Regions from separate parts of the Salinicola sp. LHM genome, predicted to be linked through region 2. Evidence: predicted binding sites of a transcription regulator. Region 2 holds the regulator's gene; the other holds the start of a gene.
What was found. The regulator PhoB, encoded in region 2, activates phosphate uptake and scavenging genes when phosphate is short. The targets are predictions, from matches to a motif close to TGTCATANNNNTGTCANA.
Positions count from the first base shown of each region.

Region 1: the regulator PhoB is predicted to act here: its motif matches at 2,097-2,114, upstream of R5R73_RS09000 (glycerophosphodiester phosphodiesterase).

Region 1 covers NZ_CP140261.1:1,943,382-1,946,737, forward strand. The annotation lists gene ppsA (phosphoenolpyruvate synthase) at 1-93, shown strand, start outside; gene R5R73_RS09000 (glycerophosphodiester phosphodiesterase) at 206-2,020, opposite strand; gene R5R73_RS09005 (porin family protein) at 2,198-2,797, opposite strand; gene R5R73_RS09010 (hypothetical protein) at 3,214-3,356, shown strand, end outside.
Region 2 covers NZ_CP140261.1:4,110,953-4,114,308, reverse strand. The annotation lists gene phoR (phosphate regulon sensor histidine kinase PhoR) at 34-1,386, opposite strand; gene phoB (phosphate regulon transcriptional regulator PhoB) at 1,395-2,084, opposite strand; gene ubiA (4-hydroxybenzoate octaprenyltransferase) at 2,236-3,159, opposite strand; gene R5R73_RS18740 (chorismate--pyruvate lyase family protein) at 3,297-3,356, opposite strand, start outside.

The DNA.
Region 1 (3,356 bases), 2.1 Mb from region 2:
TGGCTGATGGAGCAGGGGATCGATTCCGTGTCGTTGAATCCGGACGCGGTGCTGGAGACCTGGTTCATGCTGGCGGGCGAAACACTGGGCTGAGCCCGACGGCAGAACCATCGAGCCGGCGCGAGGATATCGTGCCGGCTTTTTCCTGCGCAGACATATCGTTCGGGCCGTTGGCGTTGGTGTCGGTGCCGCGGGCCGCGTTGCCTCAGGTGCGAATCCAGTTGCGCAACTTCACCAGCAGCAGTTCTCCGTCGGACATCTCGCGGCGCGCTTCCAGAATGTCGGTCAACGCGTCAGGGCGGTCGGTAATGATGTTGTCGACGCCCATGTCGATATAGCGCGACATGTCGCCAATACCGTTGACGGTCCATACCGCGACTTCACGGCCCGTGTCGTGGATGGTTCTCAGCAAGCTCGGTGTGGCCTGAGTGTGGCGCAATCCGATGATGTCGGCATCGGTGGTATTGAGCGCGCCGGGCAGCACGAACTGCATAAAGAGCGTGGTGCGGATGTCGTCGTCGATCGTCTTGACCCGTTCGATGACCTCCGGCGACAGCGAGGCGAGAACGGCCCGGTCTGTCATGTCGGCGGCGTTCAACTGCGCGATCACCTTGCGGGTCAGTTCCTCGGCCGTGCCGGGGGCGGGCTTGAGCTCGACGTAGAGCCCGATACGGCCCCGCGCGTTGTCGAGAATCTGCTGAAAGGTCGGGATGCGTTCGCCGACGAAGGCATCGCCGAAGTAGGAGCCCACGTCGACCTGCTCGATCTCCGCCAGCGTCATGTCGCTGATCCGGCGGTCGACGCCGGTCAGTCGGCTCAGATTGTCGTCGTGGGACACGACGATCCGGCCGTCACCGCTCAGACGCACGTCCAGCTCCAGATAGTCGGCACCGTCGGCAATGGCCTGGTTCATCGATGCCAGCGTATTCTCCGGCGCCACCAGCGAACTGCCGCGGTGGGCGGTGATGGTGACATGGTCGTTGATCTCGAAGCCGTGCAGTATCCAGCCCGCCTGGCCGAGCGCAAAGATCAGCAGCAGGATCTCTGCGCCCCAGGCGATGACACCGGAACGGTGGGGCGTCGCGGCGGGGCGAAACACGGTGGCGCGTCCCACGGCGCGGTGATAGAGCGTGATCACCAGCATGCTGTTGGCCGCGATACCCAGGAACGTGAGCGCGATGGTGGCGACGATATACAGCGCCAGATAGGTCAGCATGGCAGGTACCAGCACGCTGTTGCGTTCCGGTAGATGGCCGAGCAGTACGCCGCCCAGAGCATTGAAGCTCAAGGAGAAAACGATCGGTATGGCTGCCACGAGCAGCGCGATGCCGACCACCAGCAGTGCCATGGGGAGACGTCGCCCCTGGGTCAGTTCGCGGCTGCGCTTCAGTGCGGCAACGGGCTTGAGGTCGTCGAGCATCATCGCCGGCAGCGCCAGGAACCAGCGAAAATAGAGAGCGGCGCTCAGCAGGACGAGGATCAGGACGATGGGTGTGGCGACGGCCAGGAACTCCCACAGGACCGGCGGTTTGAGATGAATCAGGATGTAGGGTTCGATATCGCCGAGCATGGCATCGTAGAGATGAGCCAGACCTACGGCAAACGGCGCGGCCAGCAGCAGATGGCTGCCTACCTGAAGAAAGGTGAGCGTCACCAGCGCCGGGAATCGGCGCAGCAAGTGCCATAGCGAGCCCATGGCCGCCCGATAGCGGTTGCCGGCCGGGTTCGAGACGACGAGCATCATCCCGGCCTGTTGAAGGAAGATCACCAGAAAGCTGAGCCCAGTCGCCGTGAGCAGCCAGAGTAATCCCCAGGGCGAAAGCGCAACGTCCATGATCTGACCGTTGCTGAGCACCGGGCGGCCGATGCGGTGAAGCAGGCCGGAGAGGGTGTTGGCCGACAACGGCACCCAGACGGCCGATGCCAGCAGCGTGAAGAAGAGATGGAAAGCGACCAGCGAACGTAGATGGGCGCGAATCTGTCGGGCGATGTCCTGAATCAGTGATCGAGGGGCTAGCATGGCTTGGAGGCGGCGTTCCTTCCTGAATCGAGTGAGCGCGGCGGAATGACCGCAAGGATGAATGGATTGTCAGTGTTGTCGTCAAACCGTCATCCGCGCAAGTCCAGGCTTGTCTGGCATCGAACGAAAAAGCCGCCCTTGGCGGACGGCTTGAGACGGTTCCGGGGCAAGCACTGCCTAGAATTGCCAGCCTACCGAGGCGGTGAACGAATCCACTTCGTAATCGCTGTCGAAGTCGTAGCGTTCGTATTCCGCGCGCAACAGCAGCGGATGGAAGTTGAGCTGAGCGCCGGCGCCGTAGACGGGATCGATGCCGTCGTTGTCGTCCAGATCGACCGAGGCGTTACCAAGGTGACCATCGACATCGGTTTCCCACTTCGCCATGCCCGCCTTGACGAAAAGCTCGAACCAGTCGGTAATCGGCAATTTCCCGACCAGGCTGAGGCCATAGGCCTTGCTCTCGAGATCCGTGTTCGATACACCATTTCCCTTCAGCTCGACCTTGCCGAGATCGGCGTAAAAGGCCTCGGTGGCGAAATAGCGGTTGTATTCGTAGCCGACGAACGCCTTGTAGACGTTGTCGTCGTCATCGACATCGAAATCGTCGCTGCCGGATTCGATGAAGTCGCCGACATCGCTGTCGTCGTTCTTCAGCGAGCTGAAACCGGTCCCCACGCCGAGATAGAGGCCGTCGGCGTTGGCGGCCTGGGCTGGCGGGGCCAGGGCAATCAACGATACGGAAGCCAGAGGGAGAGCGAACAAAGCCTTGAATTTCACGTTGTAACTCCTTGTGGAAACTGTCGCGGTCCGTGTGTCTATAGCGATATCAAGCCTTTAACATGAATGGTCTGCTCGGCCAATCATGAGAAGGTATGCAAATCACGATTTGACCAGACCGTGGCGCATATTGTCAGAACAGCGATGATACGCATAGCCTTACGTACTCCCCGTGATGACGGGAATGGCCCGGGCAGACATCGAAATCGAAACGACAGCCGCTGGAGAGCAGGATAATCATCACGCCTTGCTTGTGCTTGCCAGAAGCTTTCCCATGGCCGACAGTCACTTGTATCAAGTTTCCCATCAGGTCGAATGCCATGTTCTCTACTATCAAACGATGGTTGCCAGCTGTCCGGGCGCATAGCAGAAAGCGCATCATCATCTGTGGCAGTGACAGCGCGCACTATGGGCTGTTGCAACGACTTCGCTCTCATTGCGATGTCCTCGCGCTCGTCACCACCGAGCCCTGGCAGCACAATATTCGTCTCGATGACGTGCCGCTTCGCTATCCCAGCGAAGTGCCATCTCTCTACCGTCGTCTATCCATCGACTGCCT
Region 2 (3,356 bases):
TTGAGAAAAAACTGAAAAACCAGGCAGAGCGCGTCAGACCGGCGTTTCGGGCAGATCCGGAGCGGGTCGGGAGGGGGCTGGCGCCAGGCGCGAGGCCGGAAACACGCAGCGGAAACGGGCGCCGAGACCGGGGCGGCTGACGATCTCCAGATTGGCATCATGGCGAAGCAGCACGTGCTTGACGATCGCCAGCCCCAGACCCGTACCGCCGGTCGCGGCGCTGCGCCCTTTGTCGACGCGATAGAAGCGCTCGGTCAGGCGGGGGATATGGATCGGGTCGAAGCCGTCGCCGTTGTCCTCGACTTCGATGGCGGCGCCGTCGTGCCAGGGCTTCCAGCGCAGGGTGATGGTACTGCCCTCGGGCGTGTAGCGGACGGCGTTGAACGCGAGATTGGAGATGGCGCTGCGGATCTCCTTGGTGTTCGCCAGCAGCCGTCCCGACGCCTCGGCCTCCACCGCCACCTGATGCCGGCCGGCGCTGAGATCGCGGGCATCGCCGGCGATCTCCTCGAGTAGCGCGACCACGTCGAGCAAGTCGCGATCGTCGTCGGGGCTGTCGATCTCCAGACGAGACAGCAGCAGCAGATCCTCCACCAGATTCTGCATCCGGGTGGTCTGGGCCTGCATCTGCGCGAATCCGCGCTGCCAGCGCTCGGGGAGCTGGTCGGCATGGTCGAGATAGGTCTCGAGGTAACCGGCCAGCACCGTCAGCGGCGTGCGCAGTTCGTGGGAGACATTGGCCACGAAGTCGCGGCGCATCATCTCCAGCTGATGCAGGCGGCTGACGTCGCGGGCCATCAGCAGGCGCTCGTTGTCGCCGAACAGGGTGAGATGGAACTGCAGGGTGCGGTTGGCCTGGATCGGCGAGGGAATCAGCAGGGGCTCGCTGTAGTCGCCGTTCTCGAAATAGGCAATGAAGCGCGGATCGCGCAGGAAGTTGGTGATCGGCTGGCCGCGATCGTGATCGGGTTGCAGGCCGAGCATGTCGCAGGCGGCACTGTTCCACCACTCGAGATCGCCGTTGGGATCGAGCATCACCACGCTGTCGCGCATCGCCTCGCAGGAGTCCTGGATACGGCGCAGGATGTCGCGCAGGCGCTGCTGCAGCTGCGTCTGGGCCTTCTGATAGTTGTAGAGCCGGTCGAACAGGTCGCCCCAGACGCCGGTGCCGGGTGGCGGCGCTTCGCGGGGATTCTTCAGCAGCCAGACGTAGAGCATGCGCACGTGGCACAGATGCAGGAAGACATAGAGCCCGAGGCCGGCCGCCAAGCCCCATCCCAGCCCGGCGAACAGCTCGCCGCCCAGCTCACCGAGCAACAAGCCTATCGCGCCGAGCCCGAACAGCATGTAGCCGAGGCGCCACAGTTCGTTGATCCAGTAGCGCACGTCCTATCTCACTCCCGGGTCGAGAAACGGTAACCGGTGCCGCGCACGGTCTGGACCAGATGCTGGTGCGCCTCGCCCAGGCATTTGCGCAGCCGGCGGATATGGACATCGACGGTACGCTCTTCCACGTACACGTTGCCGCCCCAGACCTGATCCAGCAGCTGGCTGCGGGTGTAGGCGCGCTCCTGGTGGGTCATGAAGAACTGCAGCAGCCGATATTCGGTGGGGCCGATCTCCAGCGCGCCGCCGTGGGAGGTGACGCGGTGGCTGGAAGGGTCCAGACGCAGGCCGGCGACCTCGACGGCTTCCTCGATGCCCGGCGGCGTCGCCCGGCGCAGCACCGCCTTGAGCCTGGCCACCAGCTCACGGGGCGAGAACGGCTTGGTGATGTAGTCGTCGGCACCGGCTTCCAGCCCCTGCACCTTGTTGTCCTCCTCGCCCTTGGCGGTGAGCAGGATGATCGGCAATTCGGCGGTGGCTTCCTCGCGCTTCAGGCGTCGGGCCAGTTCGATGCCGCTGGTGCCGGGCATCATCCAGTCGAGCAGGATCAGATCGGGCTTCTTGTCCAGCGCCATGGCGTGGCCGGTCTGGGCGTTTTCCGCCTCCAGCACGTGATAATCGGCCATCTCCAGCGCCACGGCGATCATTTCGCGAATGGGTGCTTCGTCGTCAACGATGAGTACGGTCTTGGAGCTCATGCGCATGCCTCGGGTGAGCCGCCGGGGAGCTTTCCCTCATGCGCGATTGGCGCACCGGGATCCCTTCCGGCCGTGACAGAACGGTGACGATTACATCGTGAAAATATGACAGCGATATGACAACCGCGCCAGCCGCTCAGTCTCGGCTTGGTCAGACCAGCGGCCACAGGGCGAGAACCAGCCCCGCGAACAGCAGCAGGCCGGACCAGAAATTGTTGAGAAAGGCACGGAAGCAGGCATCACGCTCGCGTTCGCGGATCAGCCACTGCTGGTAGACGAAGGTGCTCGCCATCGCCACCAGCCCCAGCCAGAAGAATCCGCCCAGCTGGGTCCGGGTGCCGACCCAGGCCAGCAGTGCCAGCGTCAGCAGCTGCAGCAGGCCGATGATCCGCTTGTCCCACCGGCCGAACAGCCGGGCAGTGGACTTGATCCCGATCTTGATGTCGTCGTCGCGATCGACCATCGCGTACTGGGTATCGTAGGCCACGGTCCAGGCGACGTTGGCGATCAGCAGCAGCCAGGCGTCCAGCGGCACCTCGCGACTCACCGCCATGAACGCCATCGGAATGCTCCAGGAGAACGCCATGCCCAACACCACCTGGGGCAGATGGGTGTAGCGCTTCATGAAAGGGTAGATCGCGGCCAGCGCGACGCCGACGAAGGAGAGCAGCACGGTGGCGAGATTGGTCAGGCAGACCAGCACGAACGACAGCGCCACCAGGCCCGCGAACAGGATCTTGGCCTCCTTCTCGCTGATTCGCCCGGTCGCCAGCGGGCGCTCTCGGGTGCGTTTGACGTGGCCGTCGAGATGGCGATCGGCATAGTCGTTGACGACGCAGCCGGCCGCGCGCATCAGATAGACCCCGAGCACGAAGATGATCAGCGTGGCGCGATCCGGCAGGCCGTCGGCGGCCAGCCACAGCGCCCACAGCGTCGGCCACATCAGCAGCCAGGTACCGATCGGCTTGTCCAGCCGCGTCAGGCGCAGGAAGTCGGGCAGGCGGGCGAGGCCGCGGGGGAGAGCGGGGGGACCATCGCCGCGGGGTCGGGCGGCTGAATCGTTGGCGCTGGACATACGAATCTCCGAAACGGCAAGGCCTGAAAATCGCCAACGACTTTACTGCAACTGCGGCCTCGCTTCGAGGCTGGATGGGCAATCGGGCCGGATCGTCGTCCGGGTCGTGGACCGCCGTTCAGGTCGTGGATCGTCGCTCAGATCGAAGAAAGGCCCAGGTCCTCGGCCATTTCCCGCTGGAAGCACTCCTGGACCAG